4 regions of the Exiguobacterium sp. U13-1 genome follow, and region 3 is predicted to be linked to each of the others. Evidence: riboswitches for the same ligand, from Rfam matches in the RefSeq annotation. Region 3 holds a riboswitch; each other region holds the start of a gene.
The links. Region 3 has a riboswitch for thiamine pyrophosphate ahead of thiD (bifunctional hydroxymethylpyrimidine kinase/phosphomethylpyrimidine kinase). Riboswitches for the same ligand answer to the same signal wherever they lie in the genome.
Positions count from the first base shown of each region.

Region 1: it holds a riboswitch for thiamine pyrophosphate, as region 3 does, so the genes downstream of both, ESP131_RS08555 (thiamine phosphate synthase) here and thiD (bifunctional hydroxymethylpyrimidine kinase/phosphomethylpyrimidine kinase) in region 3, are expected to answer to the same signal.
Region 2: it holds a riboswitch for thiamine pyrophosphate, as region 3 does, so the genes downstream of both, thiT (energy-coupled thiamine transporter ThiT) here and thiD (bifunctional hydroxymethylpyrimidine kinase/phosphomethylpyrimidine kinase) in region 3, are expected to answer to the same signal.
Region 4: it holds a riboswitch for thiamine pyrophosphate, as region 3 does, so the genes downstream of both, ESP131_RS10765 (ECF transporter S component) here and thiD (bifunctional hydroxymethylpyrimidine kinase/phosphomethylpyrimidine kinase) in region 3, are expected to answer to the same signal.

Region 1 covers NZ_CP015731.1:1,683,252-1,688,931, forward strand. Annotated here, with positions in the region: gene ESP131_RS08540 (MFS transporter) at 1-481, opposite strand, end outside; gene ESP131_RS08545 (OsmC family protein) at 672-1,097, shown strand; gene nagZ (beta-N-acetylhexosaminidase) at 1,094-2,314, shown strand; TPP riboswitch at 2,371-2,473, shown strand; gene ESP131_RS08555 (thiamine phosphate synthase) at 2,556-3,149, shown strand; gene ESP131_RS08560 (FAD-dependent oxidoreductase) at 3,146-4,090, shown strand; gene thiS (sulfur carrier protein ThiS) at 4,087-4,287, shown strand; gene ESP131_RS08570 (thiazole synthase) at 4,290-5,054, shown strand; gene ESP131_RS08575 (ThiF family adenylyltransferase) at 5,051-5,680, shown strand, end outside.
Region 2 covers NZ_CP015731.1:2,469,402-2,475,081, reverse strand. Annotated here, with positions in the region: gene pknB (Stk1 family PASTA domain-containing Ser/Thr kinase) at 1-279, shown strand, start outside; gene rsgA (ribosome small subunit-dependent GTPase A) at 305-1,210, shown strand; gene rpe (ribulose-phosphate 3-epimerase) at 1,213-1,869, shown strand; TPP riboswitch at 1,892-2,001, shown strand; gene thiT (energy-coupled thiamine transporter ThiT) at 2,063-2,623, shown strand; gene ESP131_RS12945 (thiamine diphosphokinase) at 2,625-3,227, shown strand; gene ESP131_RS12940 (amino acid permease) at 3,282-4,685, opposite strand; gene rpmB (50S ribosomal protein L28) at 4,826-5,014, opposite strand; gene ESP131_RS12930 (Asp23/Gls24 family envelope stress response protein) at 5,298-5,660, shown strand.
Region 3 covers NZ_CP015731.1:1,033,834-1,039,513, reverse strand. Annotated here, with positions in the region: gene ESP131_RS05305 (CHASE3 domain-containing protein) at 29-667, shown strand; gene ESP131_RS05300 (ArsR/SmtB family transcription factor) at 713-1,081, opposite strand; gene ESP131_RS05295 (hypothetical protein) at 1,137-1,580, opposite strand; gene thiE (thiamine phosphate synthase) at 1,592-2,230, opposite strand; gene thiM (hydroxyethylthiazole kinase) at 2,220-2,987, opposite strand; gene thiD (bifunctional hydroxymethylpyrimidine kinase/phosphomethylpyrimidine kinase) at 2,968-3,771, opposite strand; TPP riboswitch at 3,887-3,997, opposite strand; gene ESP131_RS05275 (murein hydrolase activator EnvC family protein) at 4,061-5,338, opposite strand; gene ESP131_RS05270 (murein hydrolase activator EnvC family protein) at 5,541-5,680, opposite strand, start outside.
Region 4 covers NZ_CP015731.1:2,071,940-2,077,619, forward strand. Annotated here, with positions in the region: gene ESP131_RS10745 (DEAD/DEAH box helicase) at 1-120, shown strand, start outside; gene ESP131_RS10750 (glycerol-3-phosphate acyltransferase) at 117-647, shown strand; gene ESP131_RS10755 (GNAT family N-acetyltransferase) at 660-2,210, shown strand; gene ESP131_RS10760 (50S ribosomal protein L25/general stress protein Ctc) at 2,503-3,186, shown strand; TPP riboswitch at 3,282-3,381, shown strand; gene ESP131_RS10765 (ECF transporter S component) at 3,481-4,053, shown strand; gene ESP131_RS10770 (ABC transporter ATP-binding protein) at 4,050-5,579, shown strand; gene ESP131_RS10775 (energy-coupling factor transporter transmembrane component T family protein) at 5,551-5,680, shown strand, end outside.

The sequences.
Region 1 (5,680 bases), 650 kb from region 3:
CGATGAACGTACCAATCGGAACACCTAAAACGTTCGCAAGTGTAAAACCACCGAAAATGAACGAGACGGCAACACCGCGCTTCGCGACAGGTACACCGTCACTTGCGACGACCATTGCGAGTGAGATCAAGACACCAGTCAGGATGGCTGTCAGAATGCGGGTTGCGAGCAATACTTCGTAACTTGGTGCAAAACTACTGGCAAGATTCAATAGTATCCAAGCAAGTAAGAGACGTAGGATCAGGCGACGCCGTTCCAGATGACCGGTCATCGACATGACGATCGGCGTACCAATCGCAAAGGAAATGGCAAAGGCCGAGACGAGCGTACCGGCTGTTGCGATCGTGATATCAAGGGCTGAGGAGATTTCAGCGAGGATCCCGACGATGACGAATTCGCTTGTTCCGAGAACGAATGTCAGGAGCGACAACGTAGCAATCAAGAGCCAATCGCGTCGACTTAAACGAGTAGTAGGTGACATGGATGATTCCTCAATTCTAGCGCTTGCGCGCGAAACTATGAGTAACAGGATAGCATGAAACGATTTCGTCGGGTATCGCAAAGCGAGATTTCGGGAAAAGAACCATTATTCGAAATAGCGTGTGAATTTCCAGGCTTGCTATTTTTTGCGTATACTACAGAAGAAGACTAATTATAAAGGAGTGGAAACGATGCAAGCGACAGTGACATGGAACAAACAGATGGGGTTTAGTGGACAGACGGAATCAGGGCATCATCTTGCGATGGACGCAGCACCCGAAAACGGTGGTGAAAACCAAGCACCACGACCGACCGAACTCTTGCTACATGCCGTTGCCGGCTGTACTGGAATTGATATCGTCTCGATTTTAGAGAAGATGCGCTTGACGATCACCCATTTCGAAATGGATATCGAAGGAGAACGGGCAGAGGATCATCCGCGACGTTTTACGTCGATCTCGATTCATTACCGGCTTGAAGGTGATCTCCCGGAAGATAAGGTCCGTCGTGCCATCTCGTTATCAAAGGATAAATATTGTTCGGTCTCGCAATCCCTGAATGCTGAGATTTCTGTCTATTATTCGATCAATGGTGTGCGGAGCGAGGATCCTTTGTGAAGAAAGTCGTACTGATCGGTTGCCTGTTGCTTGCAGGGTGTGCACAGGAGACGACGGAACCAACGAAACCATCACAATCAGAAACGAAGCAACCGACAGAAGAAAAGAAACCGAAACCTGAACCGACGAAAGAAGATCGACAACAAGCACAACTAAAGCAACAATTAAAAACGATGTCGACGTCAGAAAAGATCGATCAACTGCTCTACATCGGAGTCGCCGGCACGGAACTTTCAGCAGATGACCGGAAACTGTTAAAGACGCATGCGATTGGTGGGGTCTTACTGCTTGGCGGAAACATCACGTCGGAAGAGCAACTCTTGACGTTCACGCGTGCGATTCAAGAGACGAACCAAAAACCGTATGCGTTCGTCGGGATTGATGAAGAAGGCGGACGCGTCAGCCGGGTACCGGATCAACGATTACGTCTACCGACGAGTCAACGGATGGCGCAAGGAGCAGATGATGCGAAAATGGAAGACGTCGGACGTACGCTCGGACATTTGTCACGTTTTTATGGCTTCAACATGGACTTCGCGCCGGTCCTTGACGTCAACAGTAATCCGAACAATCCGATCATCGGCGACCGTGCGTTAAGTGCTGATCCGAATACTGTCGCGACGCTTGGTACGGCCCTGATGCACGGGATGCAGGAGACGGGAACGATTCCAGTCGTCAAACATTTTCCCGGTCACGGCAATACGAGTGTCGATTCCCATGTCGGGCTACCGAAAGTGACGGCATCAAAGGAAGAATTGAAGCGGACGGAACTGTTACCGTTCCAAGAAGCGATTCAAGAGGGCGCCGAGATGGTGATGGTCGCCCATATTCTCTATCCCGCATATGACGATACGAATCCGTCCTCGCTCTCAAAGCCGATCTTGACTGACCTCTTGCGTCAGCAACTCGGATTCAACGGTGTCATCATCACAGATGATCTCGTCATGGGGGCGATCACGAAACAATATGGTCTCGCGGAAGCGGCACGTCAGTCGCTCGTCAACGGAGCTGATATGGCGATGTTTTCAGAGGCAGGTGCTTACACAAAGGTTCATGCTGAAGTGATGCAAGCCGTCAAAGAAAAGACGCTGACGCCGGAGATGCTCGATGGCAAAGTGATACGCATCCTGAAGCTAAAGCAGACGTATGCCGACAGCCAAGAGCAACAGCGACCAACGAAATCGGAACTGATTCAGCAAGTGGAAGCGCTCAACTAGGACTAGCGAAGCAAAGCGACTCATGCTAGACTAATGGGGCAAGCCAATTAAACACGAAAAGACACTAGGGGAGTCTCCCAGCAGACTGAGACGGAAGTATCCGGACCCTTTGAACCTGATCTAGTTCGTACTAGCGGAGGGAAGTGGCTCGAAACCTTAGATATCCTTAGCGCTTCAGCGTATTTTCGGACCACTCCCTTCAACATCGGGAGTGGTCCTTTTTCGTATGGAAAGGAAGGACATGATGCGTTTACATCTCATTTCGACGGGCTCCATCCATCCGATTGACGAACTAAAGACCTTTCAATCCCTTCAACCTTATACGGATCAGCTGCATCTACGAGAACCGAACTTATCAGCGGCAGAATTACTGGATCTGATTGAAGCGCTCCTTGCGCACGGTTATTCGCCGGATCAGTTAACCGTTCATGATCGGGTCGATGTCGCCCATGTCACTGGCATCGGTGTGCAATTGACGCGACGGTCCTTGCGTGTCCGTGATGTCCGACGTCATTTTCCGAATCTCGTTATCGGGAAATCGGTCCATTCATTAGCAGAGGCACTGGCAGCTGAAGCGGAAGGAGCCGACCGACTGCTGTACGGTCATATTTATCCGACAGCGTCGAAGCCGGACGTGCCACCACGAGGTATTGACGCCTTGAAGCAAGTCGTCACCTTCACGACGAAACCAGTCATTGCGATCGGTGGGATTACACCAGAACGCATGCCTGAAATCGCAGCGACCGGTGTAACCGGAATCGCCGTCTTATCGGGTATTCTCGGTCAATCGGATCCACTCGCCGCCGTCAAGCATTATCAGGGGGTACGGGTATGACGAATCACATCATCATCGGCGGTGGAGTCATCGGTTTGACGCTTGCTTACGGTCTCGCCTGTCAGAATGAATCCGTCGTCGTCTTAGAACGCGGAGCAGGTGGACAAGGAACGAGTCGCGCGGCTGCCGGAATGCTTGCGACGGACATCGAGCTGAGAGAGGAATTGCATGCACTTGCCGCGCGAAGTCGACGTCTGTATCCGTTGCTTGCACGTCGTCTCGAGCGAGAGACAGGCATCGACTGTGGATACCGGGAACAACCATTTTTGTTAAAGCGTAAAGGACGCGAGCATCTGTTTCCAGCTGTCGGTCAAATCGATCCACGACGACTGACGACTGCATTGATGTATGCCTTACACGCACGTGGCATATCGATTGAAGAACAGGTGGAAGTCACACGCATCGAAGAGAGCGATGACTTCGTCAGGATCGAGTCGAACGCGGGAACGTGGACCGGACGAACGGTGACGGTTGCTGCCGGACGGGGTTCGCAAGCCTTGCTCGATACAGCCGGCATTTCGATTGCGACATATGGGGTCAAAGGGGAATGTCTCGCAGTTCGTCTCGCGGGTCAGCCGTTACGCTCGATCCTGTTTGACGACGCCGTCTACCTCGTTCCGAAAGCAGACGGTCGGATTTTGATCGGTGCGACCGAACTGCCGCACGACGAGACGGTCGGTGTCAGTGTCGCAGGGGTCACGTCATTGCTTCAAGCAGCAGAACGACTGTATCCACCGATTCGTGACGCGGTCATCGAAGAAGTCTGGTCCGGTGTACGACCACAAACGGCGTCCGGCTTGCCATATATCGGAGTCGCCGATTCATCCCGTCGGATCTTCCTAGCGACGGGGCATCATCGGCATGGCATATTACTCGCACCGGCGACAGCGGAAGTCTTGGTAAATACATTACGGTTGATTCAGAAGGAGGAAGTCCGATGAACATTACGATTAACGGCAATGACCACACGATCGATCAGATTGAAACGATCGAGGACATGCTCACGCAACTTGGCTTAGGGGAAAAGTTCGTCATCGTCGAACAGAATCGACAAATCATCGATCGCGTGGCGTATGGTCAGACGGTCGTTCGGGACAATGACACATTTGAAATCGTTCATTTCGTAGGAGGAGGATAAATATGCTGAAAATTGGAGAAAAGACATTTGAATCACGCTTGTTACTCGGAACAGGGAAATATACGGATGCTACCGTACAGCAAGAAGCAATCGATGCGTCTGCTTCACAAATCTTGACATTCGCCGTCCGTCGGCTCGATATCTTCGACAAACAACAAGCGAATTTCTTGGAGTCGCTTGATTTAGCGAAGTACGATTTACTGCCGAACACGGCAGGTGCGAAGACGGCGGAAGAAGCTGTTCGGCTTGCGAAGCTTGCGCGGGCATCCGGTATGTGTGACATGGTCAAGGTTGAAGTGATCGGTTGCGACAAGACGTTACTACCTGATCCGATCGAGACGTTACGGGCTTCTGAAGAATTACTCAAAGAAGGTTTCATCGTCTTACCGTATACGTCGGACGATGTCGTCCTTGCACGGCGACTCGAAGAACTCGGTTGTCACGCCATCATGCCGGCAGCGTCACCGATCGGTTCCGGGCAAGGCATTCTCAACCCACTTCATCTACGATTCATCATCGAACAAACGACGGTCCCGGTCATCGTCGACGCCGGGATCGGCTCACCGACCGACGTCGCCTATGCGATGGAACTAGGAGCGGATGGTGTCTTATTGAACTCCGCTGTCGCCCATGCTCAAGATCCGGTCAAGATGGCGCACGCCATGCGACTAGCTGTCGAAGCAGGGCGCTTCGGATACGAAGCGGGACGTATCGAGAAGAAACAGTATGCGATCGCGAGTAGTCCAACGAGTGGATTGATTCGATGAACCGTTACTCACGGCAAACTCGATTTCAACCGATCGGGGAAGCGGGACAAGCACGCTTGGCATCAGCGAAGATACTGATCATCGGCATGGGAGCGCTCGGAACGGCGTCGGCAGAGCAACTCGTCCGCGCCGGTGTCGGTGTCGTCCGAATCGTCGACCGCGACTATGTCGAGTGGAGTAATCTACAACGACAACAGCTTTATACCGAGGAAGATGCGCGTCACATCGTGCCAAAAGCGATTGCCGCAAAAGCACGGCTTGAAGCGATCAATTCGACGGTGACGATCGAAGCGTATGTATTAGACGTCGACCGGGCAGCGCTGACGTGGCTTCTCGATGATATCGATCTGATCATCGACGCGACGGACAATTTCGATATTCGTTTGCTGATGAACGACATGGCGTTGATGCGTTCGATTCCGTGGATTTACGGTGGATGCGTCGGCAGTTATGGGATCACGTTTACCGTCCGTCCCGGGGAGACGCCGTGTCTGCATTGTCTGCTCGATCAATTACCGCGGGATCAGGAGACGTGTGATACAGCGGGAATCATCGGACCAGCTGTACAGATGGTCGCTTCCTTACAGGTGACGGAAGCGTTGAAGTGGTTGAGCAGAAAGACGGAC
Region 2 (5,680 bases), 1.4 Mb from region 3:
GAAGAAAAAACGGTGACGGCAACGTTCCCTGAAAAGGTCGTCTATGATGCGGTCAGCGAGAACGAGGACGAGGAACCACCGAAACAAGTCATACGGATTGAGACGGAAGACGCGAAAGGGAAGCGGACCGTCATCGAGGAATCGATTGATCAAGATGAGACATTCGACGTGCCGGTGACGATTGATCCAGGAGAAGAAGGAAAAATTACGATCTATAAAGACGATACGGTGTATCGTTCAAAAACCATCACGTACAATCAAGCAAAAGACGCACAATGAATGTGATGAAAAAGGAGTGCATAGGATGACGGAACAACGCATCGAAGAGAATCGAGAAGGAACGATCATACGTCTGCAGGGTGGCTTTTATGATGTCATGACACCAGAAGGAGAGGTCCGTTCACGGGCAAGAGGGAATTTCCGAAAACGCGGCATCAGTCCAGTCGTCGGAGACGAGGTCGTTCTTCATATCGAAAGTGAGACAGGATATATTCTCGAAGTGAAGGAGCGGGACAACTTTTTAGTACGCCCTCCAGTCGCGAATATCGACCAGGCATTGCTCGTCGTCTCGGCGGCAGAACCTGATTTTTCAGCGCACTTGCTCGACCGATTTCTCGTTTTGATCGAAGCGAAGGAAATTCAACCCGTCATCCTATTGACGAAGATGGATTTGCTGGACGATGTCAAAGGACCGGCTGTCCGAGAGGCGATTGCCGCTTACCGGAAGATTGGGTATACGGTCATCGAGACATCAAGTGAGACGTTGGCAGGTATTGAGCAAGTCCGTCCGTTACTTGCTGGAAAAACAAGCGTTCTCGCCGGACAATCCGGTGTCGGGAAAAGTTCATTGCTCAATGCACTGGAGCCCTCTCTTGATTTAGAAACAAGTGCCATCTCGAAATCACTCGGACGCGGACGTCATACGACTCGCCACGTCACATTGATGCCGCTTGCCGAAGGATTGATTGCCGATACGCCAGGTTTCTCGAACCTCGATTTTCCGTATGATATGGAAATCGAGGATGTACGGTGGAGTTTCCCTGAATTCGTGGCTGTACAAGATGATTGCAAATACCGAGGTTGCTTGCATTTGAATGAACCCGGTTGTGCCGTCAAGGAAGCCGTCGAAGCCCAAGAAATCATGTCCTCTCGTTATGAGAACTATGGTATGTTTATAGACGAAATCAAGAATCGAGCCCGGAGGTATTAAAGATGATTAAAATTGCACCATCTATTTTATCAGCAGATTTTGCGAATCTCGAACGCGATGTTAAAGCAGTCGAAGCAGCAGGCGCGGACTATATCCATTTTGATGTCATGGACGGTCAGTTCGTACCGAACATCTCATTTGGATTACCTGTGCTTAGCAGCTTACGTCAAAAGACGGATATGATTCTCGATGTCCATTTGATGATCGACCAGCCAGAACGTTTCGTCGAGGATTTCGTCAAAGCAGGGGCGGACATCGTGACGTTCCACGTCGAAGCGACGAATCATGTCCATCGTGTCTTGCAACAAATCAAAGCAGCGGGCGCAAAGGCAGGGGTCGTCTTGAATCCCCATACGCCATTATCAACGATTGAACACGTCCTTGAGGATGTCGATATGGTTTTATTGATGACGGTCAATCCGGGCTTCGGTGGACAAGCCTTTATCGAGCGTGTCATGCCGAAACTTGCAGCACTCGCGCAAATGAAAGCAGATCGTGGTCTGACATTTGAAATCGAGATTGACGGTGGCGTCAATCCGGAAACGGCAAAGCTTTGCATCGATAACGGTGCGAACGTTCTCGTCGCAGGATCAGCAATCTACAATGCACCAGATTATGCGGAAGCGATCACTAGCATTCGTCAAGGGGCTGCCGTATAATAAGAACGAGAAAACGAAATATGATGACCGCAAGGGGTGTCGCTTGAAAAGCGGCTGAGAGGAGTCTTTTAGACTTTAACCCTTCGAACCTGTTCCGTTCAAACGGACGTAGGGATGTGGCGCACGCAGGCAGTACGGCGTTCGTCGTACTGCCTTTTTGCGTCCTCTCGTACAATGAAGGAGGAAAAACAGCATGAAACGGTTACAAATGATGATGGAAATTGCCATCTTCGCCAGTCTCGGAGTCGTCTTTGATTTACTGATTCCATTCAAAATGCCACAAGGAGGCTCAATCAGCTTAGCGATGCTACCGATCTTCGTCATGGCATTTCGCCACGGTGTCGTCGGAGGGGTCGTCACGGGAGCGCTTGTCGGTACGATTCAATTGATGTTCGCTCCACAAGTTTTGACGATCGTTCAACCGATGCTTGACTATACGATTGCGTATGGTGTCGTCGGATTAAGTGGTCTGTTCGCGCGTCAAGTCAGACTAGCCGCGCGCAATGGACAAAAGAAAAGCTTGATGGCGTTCGTTCTCCTTGCGACGTTATTAGGCGCAGGACTCCGTTATATCTGTCATGTCATCAGTGGAATCGTCTTTTTTGCCGAGTATGCAAAAGGTCCAGTCGTGGAGTACTCTTTTGTCTATAACGCAACGTATATGGTTCCTTCGTACATCTTATGTGGAATCGTAGCAGGAATTCTATTTACGACTGCGCCACGCTTACTCCGTTATTCGGCACGAGGCGTCTGAGATGCGGGCGATTCTCGTCTGTGCCGGTCCGCGAGAAGAAGCGCCGGATTTACGGACGTTTTGTCAGCCAGGTGACTTTATCGTCGGTGTCGACGGTGGTGTTCAGACGATTGAATCGTTTGGGCTGACATGCGACCTGACGATTGGTGATTTTGATTCGCTTGGTTATGTACCAGAAGGGGCAATCGTTCATCCGGCCGAGAAAGATGAAACGGATCTCGAACTGGCACTTCGTACAGTCTCAGAGAAGAAACAGTTTGAGGATACCTTCATTATCGGGGCGACAGGTGGGCGGCTCGACATGACCGTCCAAAATGTCTATTTGTTGAAGCGATACCCAGAGGCACGACTCGTGACGAAACGAGAAGAGGTACGATACTTGGCTGAGGGAACGTATGCAGTCGAAGCAGGGAGCTATCATTATCTTTCGTTCATTCCACTCGTACCATCGACTTTAAGCTTATCCGGAGTCAAATATCCACTTGATGCACATCCAGTACCGGTCGGAGGTTCCTTGACCGTCAGTAATGAATGGTGTGCGTCAGAAGCGAAGGTAGAGCTCCATCAAGGAGAACTATTGATGATGCGGACGCTTAAGGAATAGCACAATCATAGGAAAGAGGCCGTGGATGACTCCGCGGCCTCTTTTTAGATGAAATTATTCTTCGAGTTGAGAAGGGGCGACACGGATGTCGCTTTGAGCGGATAGATGTTTTCCTTTGACGAAGAGATGATAACTTCCCCACATGACAAGGAAGAAAGGAACACCGATGTATAGAGCGATTCGTTGATCCGCTTGAAACGCAAGACTGACGAGGACGACGACGTTAAGTGTCAACGAAATCAGTGGTAACACCGGATAGAGTGGTGTCTTGAATTTCAGTTCGGATACATCGTGTCCGTTTCGGACGAACTGACGACGAAATGCAAGCTGAGAAGCAGAGATTGAAATCCAGCCGACTTGAGCCCCGAGTCCGGCTAAGGACAAGAGCCAAATGAAGACGGTATCTTCTGCGAAAAATGCGGTCAGAAGCGATAACATCGCGAACATCATCGTAAAGAGCAACGCCCGCATCGGCACACCATGTGCATTGACGTAAGATAATTTCTTTGAAATCATCCCTTCTTGCGCCATTGCCCATAACATCCGAGTCGCCGCATATAATCCGGAGTTTCCGACGGACAATAGTGCCGTCAAGACGACGATGTTCATCAAATCAGCAGCGTACGGAATACCGATCGCATCAAAGACCATGATGAACGGACTGCTGACTCCGCCAGCTGTTTCATACGGAATTAATGCACCAACGATCGTAATCGATAAGACGAAGAAGATGAACGTCCGCCAGACTGTATTGCGGATGGCTTTTGGAATCGATTTTTCTGGCGTGTCGGACTCCCCAGCCGCAACACCGATCAATTCCGTTCCTTGGAAGGCGAAGTTGACAGCAATCATCGTCGTCAAGACGCCAAGAATCCCGTTTGGAAACCAACCGCTTGCCGTAAAGTTCGCGAATAACGAGGTTGGACGATCTGCTTCCATCGGTAACCAGCCGAACCAAGCAGCGCCACCTAGAATGATGAAGAAAAGGATCGCGAGGACCTTCAAACTCGAGAACCAGAATTCGGCTTCACCGAATGCTTTGGCTGAGACGGCATTCAGACCGAACAGTAAGACCGTAAAGACGGTACACCAGACGACGACGGGTACATTCGGAAACCAGCGGTCCATCAAACTGCCAGCTGCCGTGATTTCGAGTGCGACCGTCACGGCCCAGCCGAGCCAATAAATCCAACCGACGGCAAAGCCAATTCCTGGTCCAATGAAGCGGGTCGTATAGGTCTGGAAGGACCCCGAGACCGGCATATAGACCGCTAATTCCCCTAGACATAACATCGTCAGATACATGATGGTCCCACCCACGATGTAACTGAGGACCGCCCCGAGAGGTCCTGCTTGTGAAATCGTTAATCCTGACCCTAAAAATAAGCCTGTCCCGATGATTCCCCCGAGTGAGATCATGAACAGGTGTCGACTCGTCATCTCTCGTTTGAGTTGCATGATGACTTCCCCCAATTCTGACAAAATAAAGTACGTTCCTATTGTAAGCGTTTTCAATAAAAGCGACAATTAGTTTATGAGAAAAATAAATGAGGGTATAAAAAAACCGGAAGGGAAGATTCCCATCCGGTGGTTGCGCCTTATACGCGTTCGACTTTACCTGATTTAAGAGCTCGAGCTGAAACCCAAACCTTTTTCGGCTTACCGTCGACGAGGATACGTACTTTTTGTACGTTGACTCCCCAAGTACGTTTTGTTTTGTTCAATGCGTGTGAACGGTTGTTACCCGACTTTGGCGATTTCCCAGTAACGTAGCATTTACGTGCCATGCGTTCCGCCTCCTTTTATGTTGTTTTGCGTTCGTCCTAATAGACACTTTGCTATCTTAGCATGGTGTCAGGGCGGTTGCAACATAAAAAAAGTAGCTGACAAGAAAAAAACTTGACAGACAACCTCGAAATTTAAAATAATGGATGAGGATGATGGTAAAAGTTCATTTGACCGCTACTATTTTTCACTTATTCATTGTATAGTCAGTACGGCGACTTTTCAATAGTAGGTCCTTATAGTAGAATTATGAGAAGAATACAATATTCAAAGGGGGCTACTCAGGTGGCGATCGAGATGAAAACGACCTATGGAAAGATTGATGTAGATAATGATGTCGTTGCGCAACTTGCGGGCGGCGCAGCAATGGAATGTTTTGGTGTCGTTGGTATGGCATCCCAGTCTCAAATCAAGGATGGTCTTGCAGAACTCTTAAAACGCGAGAACTTTGCACGCGGTGTCATCGTTCGACAGGCTTCAGAGCAGGTCCATATCGATATGCATATCATCGTAAGTTATGGAACGAAAATCTCAGAGGTGGCGAATAACGTACAGAGTCGCGTGAAATACACGCTCAGTCAGGCACTAGGTCTTGACGTGACATCTGTGAACATCTTTGTCCAAGGAGTCCGCTTGACGAATGTCTAAGGCGGGAATAGAGGAGGAAA
Region 3 (5,680 bases):
TAAGTCTTTTATTTAAAGGAATGATTGCATGCACTCTCTTTGGCGTCAGCGTATTCTGCTGATTTTCTTGGTCAGCTTATTCGCCTCTATCCCGATCATCTATGCGTTATCCGGTTATCGGACGATTGCAACGATGACCGAGCAAATGAAGGATCATGATATACCGTTAATCAATCAGGTAGATCAGTTGGTCGAACACAATCGAGATCGTGCCAATGCGGTTCGTGGTCTCTTATTGTATGAAGATAATCGTTATATCGAACAATATTACTTTTCAACGTCTAAAATTCATGATTTGCGCAATAGTCTGAACCAATCGTCGACTACCCCAGGGACGATTAAAGATCTCCTTCGCCGCAACAATGTCTGGGAGTCCGAGATTGAACGCGTGTTTGTTGTCTATGAACGTCAAAGTCCAACAGCCGCAAAACGTCTTGCTAGACAGTCGACTCAGACGACTCAAACGATTCTCGAAGACTTATCCCGTGTGAAAGATGATTTGTATAAAACGCTTCAAGCCAAATTACAACAATCAGATTCTTTAATCGCTACATATAAATGGATGTGTCTTGCTCTCTCCATCCTGTCCTTTTTATTAATTAGTGCCACGGTCTTTTTCTTCCACCGCTTCGCTCCTAAGGGATCAGAACAATCGTCTTTAGAATAAACGAAAAGCGCAGCTTCGGCTGCGCTTTTCGTTTATTCTAAAGATTTATTCAGGCATTGCTTTTCCCTCTTGTACATGTTCCATCACCATATGCACAAGCGATGATACATGATGATCATCTAAGGAATAATAGACGACTTTTCCTTCTTTTCGGAACTTGACGAGTCCTTGTTTCAACAAAGACCGAAGATGATGCGACGCTGTCGCGATCGAACAGTCGACAGAGGCTGAGACATCACAAACGCATAGTTCTTCTTCGATCGTCAACGCATAAACGATTCGCAGTCGTGTCGCATCCGAAAGAATCTTAAATAGCTTTCCGATTTCAAGCGTCGGAATCGTATCCACGATTCGTCCGATTTCAGACGCACGCTGTTCGTCAATCGCAATCGTTTCACAACGGGGAATGTCCATGTCTGTCACCTCGTTTCTACCTATATTGCACCACGAGAAACGGGACATTGCAAGTTCAGCGCATTCGTCTGCGAATGAGCCAAAACACGAACCATCCTCCTACGTAATCTCCGATATCCCAGACAATTCGATTTTGGTCGACAGCGCGTACGCCGATATCAATGATTTTCGTGCTTTCTAATCGGTTCGTATAACGTTGACGAAGTCGCGTCGGAATCGGTAGACGAAGAAGTGCCCGGTAATAAATATCTAAATGAGTATGACCCCAAATTTCCGTCGCAATCGAGCTCGTTTTAATATACAACGGACGTTTGTAGCGTCTTTCATACTTTTCTTTCAATAAAAGGGCCATTTCATAGGAAACACGATTAGGACGCGGAAATAAGACTTTTCCTAGATGGTAGATCCCCTGATTATCGACTCGAATGATTTGTGGTTCTAACCGATATCGAATCCAATAGCCGCGAAAACGGATCGTCTGCCATTTCAATACAATCACCTCTGAACGGATTATACCCTGTTCTGAAGTGATTGATGCCATTCTCGCACAGCATCTGTCATTTGCTGCGCAGCGAGTTGTCGATCTTCTTTAGCGAAAATCTCTGAGATGACGGCATACCCTTCCAGCGGGATGGGCAGAGAGGAGACATTCGTTGCTGTGATTCCACCAATACCGATTAGAGGTAATCGTACGGCTTCCCGAATCGCCTGAAGCATCGTATGCGACATGGAATCAGCGTCCGCTTTGGATGACGTCGCAAATAGAGAACCCACCCCTAAATAAGAGGCTCCGTCTCGTTCTGCTTCAATCGCTTGTGCAACGGTTGCTACTGATACGCCAATCACAGCATCTGGTAAAAGGCGACGTGCTGCGGTTAAAGGAATGTCTTCTTGTCCGATATGCAAACCAGCTCCGGTGAGTAACGCGATATCAATCCGATCATTGATGATCAAAGGAACATCATAGCGATCCGTGAGTGTTTTCAACCGAACTGCCTGATCAAAGAATTCCTTTCCTTGCGCTGTTTTTTCCCGTAATTGCACGATTGTTGCACCACCTAAAATGGCTTCCTCAACGACCGTATCGATCGCGACTCCAGGATGGTACCGACGATCCGTCACTGCATAGATGGAGTAATCAATTGACACGTTCTGTCACCTCCACCAGGTCTTGCTCCGTCATAAGGCTGATGGTATTGAACAACTCTCGTTTAAAATCACCAAGACCTTGTGCGGAGGCTGCTTGTTCCCCTGCTTTTCCCATGACAAATGTCCCGTGGACAGCCGCCTCAAATGCCGTATATCCTGCACCGAGGAAGCTCGCAATCAAGGAGGCCGTCATACAGCCCGTACCCGTGATGTCTCCTAGACGCGGTGTTCCTACATGTAATTCCATTTCGCGCGTTCCATCCGTAATGTAGTCGTTCGGACCTGTCACGACGAGGACAGATTTGTGTTTGCGAGCGAATACGTGAATACTTTCTCGATCCATAATTGCATCTCCCGCAGCATCGACTCCCTTAGTTCGTCCGTCTTCCCCAAGTAACGTCTTGATTTCAGAAGCATTTCCTTTAATGACCGTACACCCGAGATCAATGAGTTCTTTGGAAAAAGCAGTACGTAATGTCGTTGCTCCTGCTCCTACGGGATCAAGAACGATTGGGACATTCAAACGTCCCGCTTCACGGACTGCGAGTCGTTGAGCTGCTTGCATGTCTGCATCGATCGTACCAATGTTTAAGACAAGAGCTTGCGCGAGTCTAACCATCTCTTCTACTTCACGAATGTCTTCTGCCATGACGGGGGATGCTCCAACAGCGAGTGTGACGTTTGCGCAGTCGTTGATCGTAACCGTGTTCGTCAGATGGTGAATGAGTGGTTTGTGTTCAAGAATGGTCGTAAACATGTGTATCCCTCCAAAGTGAATGAAAATGATGTGTCGGTCCAATACCTTGTCCGAGAGCAAATCCATGACGAATTGCCTCCGTGACATAGTTTTTCGCCTGTCGTACACTATCTTGTAAATCTTCTCCAAGCGCCATCCGCGCTGCAATCGCTGCGGATAAGGTACAACCAGTACCATGAGTATGTTGATTGTCTAATCGTTCCGATGTGAAGTGGTGTTCCACTTCCCCATCAAACAACAAATCCGTCGCAGCTCCTGAGAGATGTCCACCTTTTAGCAATACTGCACCTGTCTGTGTAGCCAATTGATGCATCGCCAGTCGCATTTCCTCTAGATTGGTGACCGATCGTCCTGTTAAACGCTCTGCTTCCGGTAAATTCGGTGTGACGAGAGTCGCAAGTGGTAAAAGTTCTGAAATCAATGCTTGTTCAGCTTCCGTCCGCAATAGGGCATGACCGCCTTTAGCGACCATGACGGGATCTAATATAATAGGGACTGTTTGTTTACGGAGATGTGTAGCAATGACACGAATCGTCTGCGCATTCGAGACCATTCCGATTTTGATCGCATCGACACGAATGTCTGAAAAAATCGACGTTAACTGGGCATCTACGATTTCTGGGGATAACTCTTCCACCGCTTGAACTCCCAACGTATTTTGCGCTGTGACGGCTGTCAGTACGCTCATTCCATAAACGCCTAAAGCCGAAAATGTTTTTAAATCTGCTTGAATCCCAGCTCCACCACCGGAGTCGGATCCCGCAATCGTCAGTACATGTTTCATGTTCTTTTCACCTTCCCATCGAGCAATGTAAGGGAGTCGTGACCAACAAAAAAAGCGCCGACCGCTGTAAAAAAGCAGTCGACGCTATACGAAAGCGTTATACACGCATTCCGGTATCCGTTCGGCTCAACTTTCCTACGCTGGTATTATCCAGTTCAGGTAATAGGGTCGAAAACAGATTGGTTTTCCTCTCAGCCGGATTCCTCCAGCTCCCCTAGTTGCTCAAGTATTCGTTTCGCCTTAACTGTAGCATAGAGAAGAAAAAAAAACGAGCCGAAGCCCGTTTTGATTACAGATATGCCAATGGATTGACTGCATTTAGAGGAGAAGAAGCACTGTATTGATAGCCTCCGACATGTAGTTCGAAATGTAAGTGTGGTCCTGTTGAATTTCCTGTACTACCAAGTGTCCCGACTTGCTGACCTTGAGAGAGCGTTTGCCCTGCACGAACCGATAATGAACTCATATGTGCGTAGACGGTCGTGTACACTTGTCCATCTAGGAAGTGAGAGATCATGACATGATTGCCGTAAGGTCCACCACCTGAGGCTGTGATGACCGTTCCAGCTGCTGCCGCGACGATTGGAGACCCGACCGAACCACTGAAATCAACACCGTTGTGGAACGTGTAACCATTCGCACCGCTTGCTGGTCCGAATCCTTGTGATACTCCACCAGAAGACGGTCGAACGAATTTTCCTCCACTCGAAACAACGGGCGGGGCAACGGAACCAGTTGATTCCGAACTCTTACCTGTTTGTTTTGCTGCTTTAGCATTCGCTTTAGCGGCTTTTTCAGCTGCTGCTTTCTCCGCTGCTGCGTTTTCAGCCGCTGCTTTAGCGGCTGCCTTTGCTGCCGCAATTGCACGTTCTTGCGCTTCGAGAGTCGCTTGAAGTTCTTTTGCGTCTAACAGTTCTGTCGTGAACTTCGTCTTCCCTTTTCGTAATTTCTTCAGCGTAGCACTACGTTCTTTCATTTGAAGCTTTAACGCTTTCTTTTGTTCAATCAATACTTTCTTTTCCTGCATTTGCTCCGCTTTTTTCTCAACGAGCGCTTGTTTTGCTTCTGCTAATTTTTGTTGCGTAGCGATGTAATCCGAAATCATTTTATCGTCTTGCTCAGCGATTTTTTTCCCCGCCATGACACGGCTAAATAAATCACCTAAATCTTTCGATCCGAAAATGACTTCTTCCCATTTAATCGAGTTTCCATCGTTTTCTTGGAAAACACGCAAACGATCACCGAGTAGTTCTTCCTGTTTCTGTAACATTTCTTCGTAACGGACGATGTCTGCCTTTAACTCATCGATTCGAACGTTCAACTGTTCAATTTGTTTATTTTTTTCGGAGACTTGGAAAATCTTTTCATTGATTGCTGCGTCAATTTGATTGATTTGACGTTGCTCTTTTGAGATTTTGGCTTCTTGTTTTTTGATTGCTTTTTCAAGTTTACGTTGTTCAGCGGCATTTTCAGCCTTTTTTTCTTTAATTGTCGCTGCTGCAATCGGTTGCGTTCCTGTTATAAGTAATGCTCCTAAAACAATGGTAGAAATTAGTTTTTTTAGCATATATCGTTTTCCTCACTTATGTTTTTTCATATTTTATTATAGTATTCAAGTTTCTCTCATATCTGAAATAGATTATAGCACCGTAATCGTTTCAAAAAAATTTCATTTACATTTCAAATGAAAACGGTTTTTTGTAATATATGATTTGTTTTTTGAAAATGACAAAAAAAAGAACGTTGCATACGCAACGATTCTTTTACGATTAAAGCATTGATAATGGATTGACTGAGTTAGCTGGACCAGTTGCACTATAGCTATACCCACCGACATGGATTTCGAAGTGTAGGTGTGGTCCTGTTGAATTTCCTGTACTACCTAGCGCGCCAATTTGTTGACCTTGGC
Region 4 (5,680 bases), 1.0 Mb from region 3:
ACGGAATTACAAGATCGAAAAGCTCAGATGGTCGATGCCGTCCTGACGGCTCCGGACAGTGATGCCTTGACCGTCAAGGAACTCGTCCATCTCGTAACGACAAAGGAGGAACAACGGTGATCCTTGATCTCCTGCTTGGTTATCTCATCGGCAGCATTCTTGGCGGTACGCTCTGGAAGTACATCAGTCGTACCGATTTGGCACAGGTCGGTACCGGAAACATCGGTGCCCGCAATGCCCATCGCGCCGGTGGGCTCCCGGCTTTTTTATTCGTGTATCTGTTTGATGCCGCGAAGACGGTTCTTGCATTACAGCTAACAGACGCATTTTATCCAGTCGCCCTCGCCGTGCTCATCGGTCACTTGTTTCCGTTGTTTCATCCGCGACGTGGCGGTAAAGGGTATGCCGTATTTTCCGGCATCGTCTTTGCCATCACACCATGGGCATATCTGGGTGGACTAGGCATACTCGGTTTGTCTTATCTCATAACGAAAGATAGCGTCAAAGCGGGGCTTATTCCGGTCGTTTTACTCCCGTTACTACCTGTCTACTTTGACGCGGGACCCATCAATATCTTGTGTACCGTTGCCGTAAGTCTACTTGTCCTGTGGGCTCATGATGCATTTCACAAGCCAGTCATTACATAAGGAGGACGTCTCATGATCGACTTTTCCATTGCTACCGCTGTGGACGCTGAAGCAATCCATGAATTGAACTATCTCACCTTCACGGAAGAGATTCCGCAACACCAACCAAACATCGAGCGGAAACGGATTGACCGCTTTCATGATCAAAATACCTATCTGATCGGCAAAGAAGACGATCGACTCGTCGCGATGATTGCTATTCGGAAGCATCGTCCTTTTTCGCTTGAGGAAAAGGGCGTGACGCTAGATGAGACACTGACGGACCCAGTGGAAATCCGCTTACTCAGCGTTCGTCCCGAATACCGCAATAGTCGTACGTTCATGCAATTGATGCGCTTTTTGATGGTCTACTTGGAACGGGAGACGATTGATCATGTCTATATCAGTGGTACGACACGGGAAGCTAAACTATATGCGCGGTTCGGCTTCACACCAATCGCAGCAACGCTTGGTAGTGGCGATGCCCAGTTCGTACCGATGTTGTTGTCTCGCGCAACATACGAACGGTCCGTCATCGCGGATGTCTTACGTCCCCTGCATTTCCTAGCCGGTCCGGTCGAAGTCGCTCCGACGGTCCGTCAAGCGGCGCAACAAGCACCGCGTCCACATCGGACGGCATCGATGCGTCAGCTCGATCAAGATTTACGGGACCGAATGTGTCAGTTGCTGGATTTGCCACATGTCTCGATGGCTGTCGGCAGTGGTACGCTCGCGAACGATATCGTCGCACAACAACTCAGTGGACATGGATTGATCCTAAACGGTGGCGAGTTCGGTCAACGCTTGATCGATCACGCGGCACGAGCAGGAAAGTCATTTGATATCCACCTGCTTCCGTCCGGTCACCCGATCGACTTAGAACAACTCGCAAGCCAACTGCATCAAACGGAGTACGACTGGATTTGGTTGACGCATTGTGAGACGTCTACGGGCGTTCTCTACGATCTCGATGCGGTAAAAGCGCTATTAGATCAACGAACCGCACTCATCGTCGATGCGATCAGCGCCGTCGGGACCGGACGTTTCTCATACGCTGGCTGCAGATTCGTCACGACCGTCTCCGGAAAGGCGATTGGTGGGTTACCGGGTCTTGCGTTCATCGGGCATACGTCCAGCGTATTGCCTTCCTCCCGGATTCCACGTTATCTGGATCTCGGTCTATATGCGGAAGGGGTTGCTTTTTCCGGTTCCTCAAATCTGTTGCTGGCTTGTCAGGCAGCGCTGGATGCCATTGATCTCGATCAAGCAGCCATCAAGATGACCTATCTCGAACAAGCCGTTCGCGCTACTGGTTTCAACCTTCTTGCGACTCAAAAAGCGCAAGCGCCGGGAATTCTGACGATCGTTCATCCGTCGGCAACCGCTTTAGGAGACGCTCTTCGGATTCAGGGCTATCACGTCCAGTATGAAAGCGACTATCTCGTCCGTAATCAATGGCTCCAAATTTCAACGATGGGACAGACGACGATGCGGCACGTTGAACGTCTCGTCCGTGTATTGGTTCGTGAAAACCAACGCATCACCATAAAAAATGAAAAAAATGAAAGACCTCTCAACCCTTGACTTCAAGCGGTTTGGAGGTCTTTCGACTTTAAAAAATAAAAATTAGAGGTTTAAGGATTTAAAAAATAGGGGTATAAACTCACTAGCACCGCATCAAACCGGTGACTTATTCACACATGTTTCTCAATATCAGCGTAATGACCTGGGAGAGAAATGCAAAGTCACGAAAGCGTCAGGCTCAATGCGAGTCTGGAACCGATTGTCTTAGCATGTTTCATATTGTTCAGGACTTGTCCTGCTCCTACATTCATTACCTTTTGAGGGCTATACCAAATTCAAGGGGGAAATGAACATGTCAGTTAAATTAACAGTCGAAAAACGCGAGGTACGTCCACGCTCACTCCGTAAACAATTACGTCATGAAGGAAAAGCTCTTGGTGTCGTGTATGGTTACAAAGTGGAAAGTACACCAATCGCATTCGAAGAAAAAGAATTGCTTAAAATCGTTCGAGAAAACGGTGAGAACGTCTTGATTTCACTTAAACTCGATGGTAAAAATATTAACGTCTTGATCAACCGTCGTGATATGGATGTCTTCACACCAACCGTCGATCACGTTGAATTCATCGCCGTTAAAATGGATGAAGAGACAGAAGTAGAAGCAGACGTCGTACTCGTCGGCGAGGCAGCTGGCGCTAAAGTCGGCGGATTCCTGTCACAGACACTCTTTAAAGTAACAGTCGCAGCGACACCAGATAAATTACCAGAGAATGTCGAAGTCGACGTCACGAATCTCGAAATCGGCGATTCGATCTCTGTTGCTGATCTTCCGGAACAAAAAGATTTCCGTATCGTCACAGAAGGCGACATTCAAGTCGCAGCTGTCGTCGAATCAACGCTTGAACAAGAGCTTGAGGAAATCGAAGAAGCAGAAGCTGAAGCACAAGCACAAGCGGAAGCTGGCGAAGACAACGAAGCGGAAGCTACGGAAGAGTCTTCAGAAGAAGCAAAAGAAGAGAACGAAGATAACAAATAAGTCGTTTATCGATACGCCCTTCGTGGCGTATCGTTTTTTTGTGTCTTGACAATAGACAGAAGATTGCCTAAAGTGAACAGCGTATCATCTATTACCATATCCACTAGGGGAGCCCATTTGGCTGAGACGATTCACTTCGGACCCTTCGAACCTGATCTAGTTCATACTAGCGTAGGAAAGTGGAGCGATCACATCCAATGACTCCTGCTGCGCGCAGTTTTTCTGAGGACCGCTCTCTTTTTTACGGAGGGCGGTCTTTTTGGCGTCTCCCCCATTCTAAGGAGGACGAACACGATGCAACACTGGAAAATGAAAGAAATCATGGTCATGATGATGCTCGCCGTCGCTTGCGGGGTCATCTATCTCGGTTGGTCAACACTCTGGTTACCGATGTCTGCAATCTTCGGGCCAGTCGGTGCCAACTGGATGTTTGGGATCTGGATCATCGCAAGCCCGCTCGTCGCAGCAATCATTCAAAAACCAGGTGCTGCCCTCATCGCGGAAATCGTCGCGGCAGCCGTCGAGCTGTTCACGGGTAGTCACTTTGGCTTATCGGCTCTACTGATCGGGGTCTGCCAAGGACTTGGTGCGGAACTCGTCTTTGCGATGACGCGTTATCGCCGTTATGACACCTGGACATTGATGTTATCGGGTGTTGGAGCCGCGATTGGTAGCATTGTCTACAGTCTGATCGCGAACGGATTCGGTTACTACACGACGACGACGTTGCTTGCGACAACAGGTTTACAATTGATTAGTGGTGCATTACTCGGCGGCTTGCTTGCAGCGATTCTCGTCCGTCGCCTTGTTGCGACCGGTGTCTTGAACGGGTTTGCGGCCGGACGTGCGAAACGGGAAGTCGCATGATTACTGTCGACGACCTCAGCATCCGCTATCCGGGTCAGATGAAATCGGTGCTCGATCATGTATCGCTGACGATCGAACAAGGAACGACCCTTTTGCTTGGACGCAGTGGGAGTGGCAAGACGACACTGCTTCATGCCCTAGCCGGACTGACACCGGAGACGATTGAAGTCGAACAGACTGGTACCGTTACCCGGTCCGGTTCGGTCGGAGTCTTATTTCAAAATCCAGAAGAACAGTTCTGCATGGAAACGATCGGACGCGAAATCGCTTTTAGTTTAGAAAACCGGTCGATTCCAAGTGCGGAGATGGAGGAACGAATTGAACGCTTACTCGCACTCGTCGGTCTCCCTCTCCCCTTCTCGACACCGATCGCGAGTCTATCCGGGGGGATGAAACAGCGCCTCGCGCTCGCCGTGGTCCTAGCGCTCGAGCCGACGATCTTATTACTCGATGAACCAACAGCCCAGATTGATCCAATCGGACAACACGAGCTGATGGCGCTGATCTTTCGGATTCAGAAAGAACACGATTTAACGATCGTCTTGATCGAGCACCAACTCGATGTCTGTTTACCGTACATCGACCAGATCGTCTTACTTGAGGACGGATCGATTACTGCGACGGCGCATCCGCAGGATTTGTTCCCGCAGGCTTATACAGAGCTTCAATCGAAAGGCATCGCTGTCCCTTCCTTGTATCCGTACACGTTAGAGACGTTACCCATAGATGGACCACAAGCAGCGCGACTTCACGTGCTTCCTCCAGTCGCTACAGCAGGCATTCCCTTGTTACACATCGCTGCATTATCGACGAAAGCACCTTACCCGCTGACCGATGCGACGTTTTCCTTAGAGACAGGAGAATGGGTGATGTTGCTCGGGGCAAACGGCTCCGGAAAAAGTACGTTACTTGCAACACTCGGTCGATTGCTTCCCCATCGTGGAACATATCGATTCCAGGAACGTCCGGCTCATCGTTACTCCCGGCGACGCTTTTATGAGCACGTCGGCTATGTCTTTCAACAACCGGATTTGCAGTTTCTCAAGCTGACAGTCGAAGCGGAAATCGACTGGAGTCACCGGGCAGCGACGAGTGATGAGCGCACGACGTTGCTCGAACGGCTGGAACTTACATCCGTCAAACAACAGTCACCACTTGCGCTTAGTACGGGTCAACAACGACGACTCAGCGTCGCGACGATGCTCGGGCAGACGAAGGATGTGTTACTGCTCGATGAACCGACGTTCGGACAAGACGGGTTGACGACGCGGCGTTTAATGGAGCAGTTGTTGACGGAGCAACAAAACGGAACGACACTCGTCATGGCAACGCATGATATGGAACTCGTCGCCCGGTACGCAAATCGTGTCCTCGTCATGGAGCAAGGGCGGATTGCTTTTGACGGGTGTCCGAACGAGTTGTTCGCTGACGTTCCGTTACTCGAACGCTGTCAGCTACAACGCCCACTTTCGTACCAATTCCAGGAGGTGAAACGCGATGCAGACGAACGCGTCATCGTTCGCTAAACTCAATCCTGTCATCAAAGGTAGCGGATTATTTTTGATCATGTTCGCTCTAATCGCAACGAATGACTGGGGCAAGACGTTGGTATTCCTAAGTTTTGCTA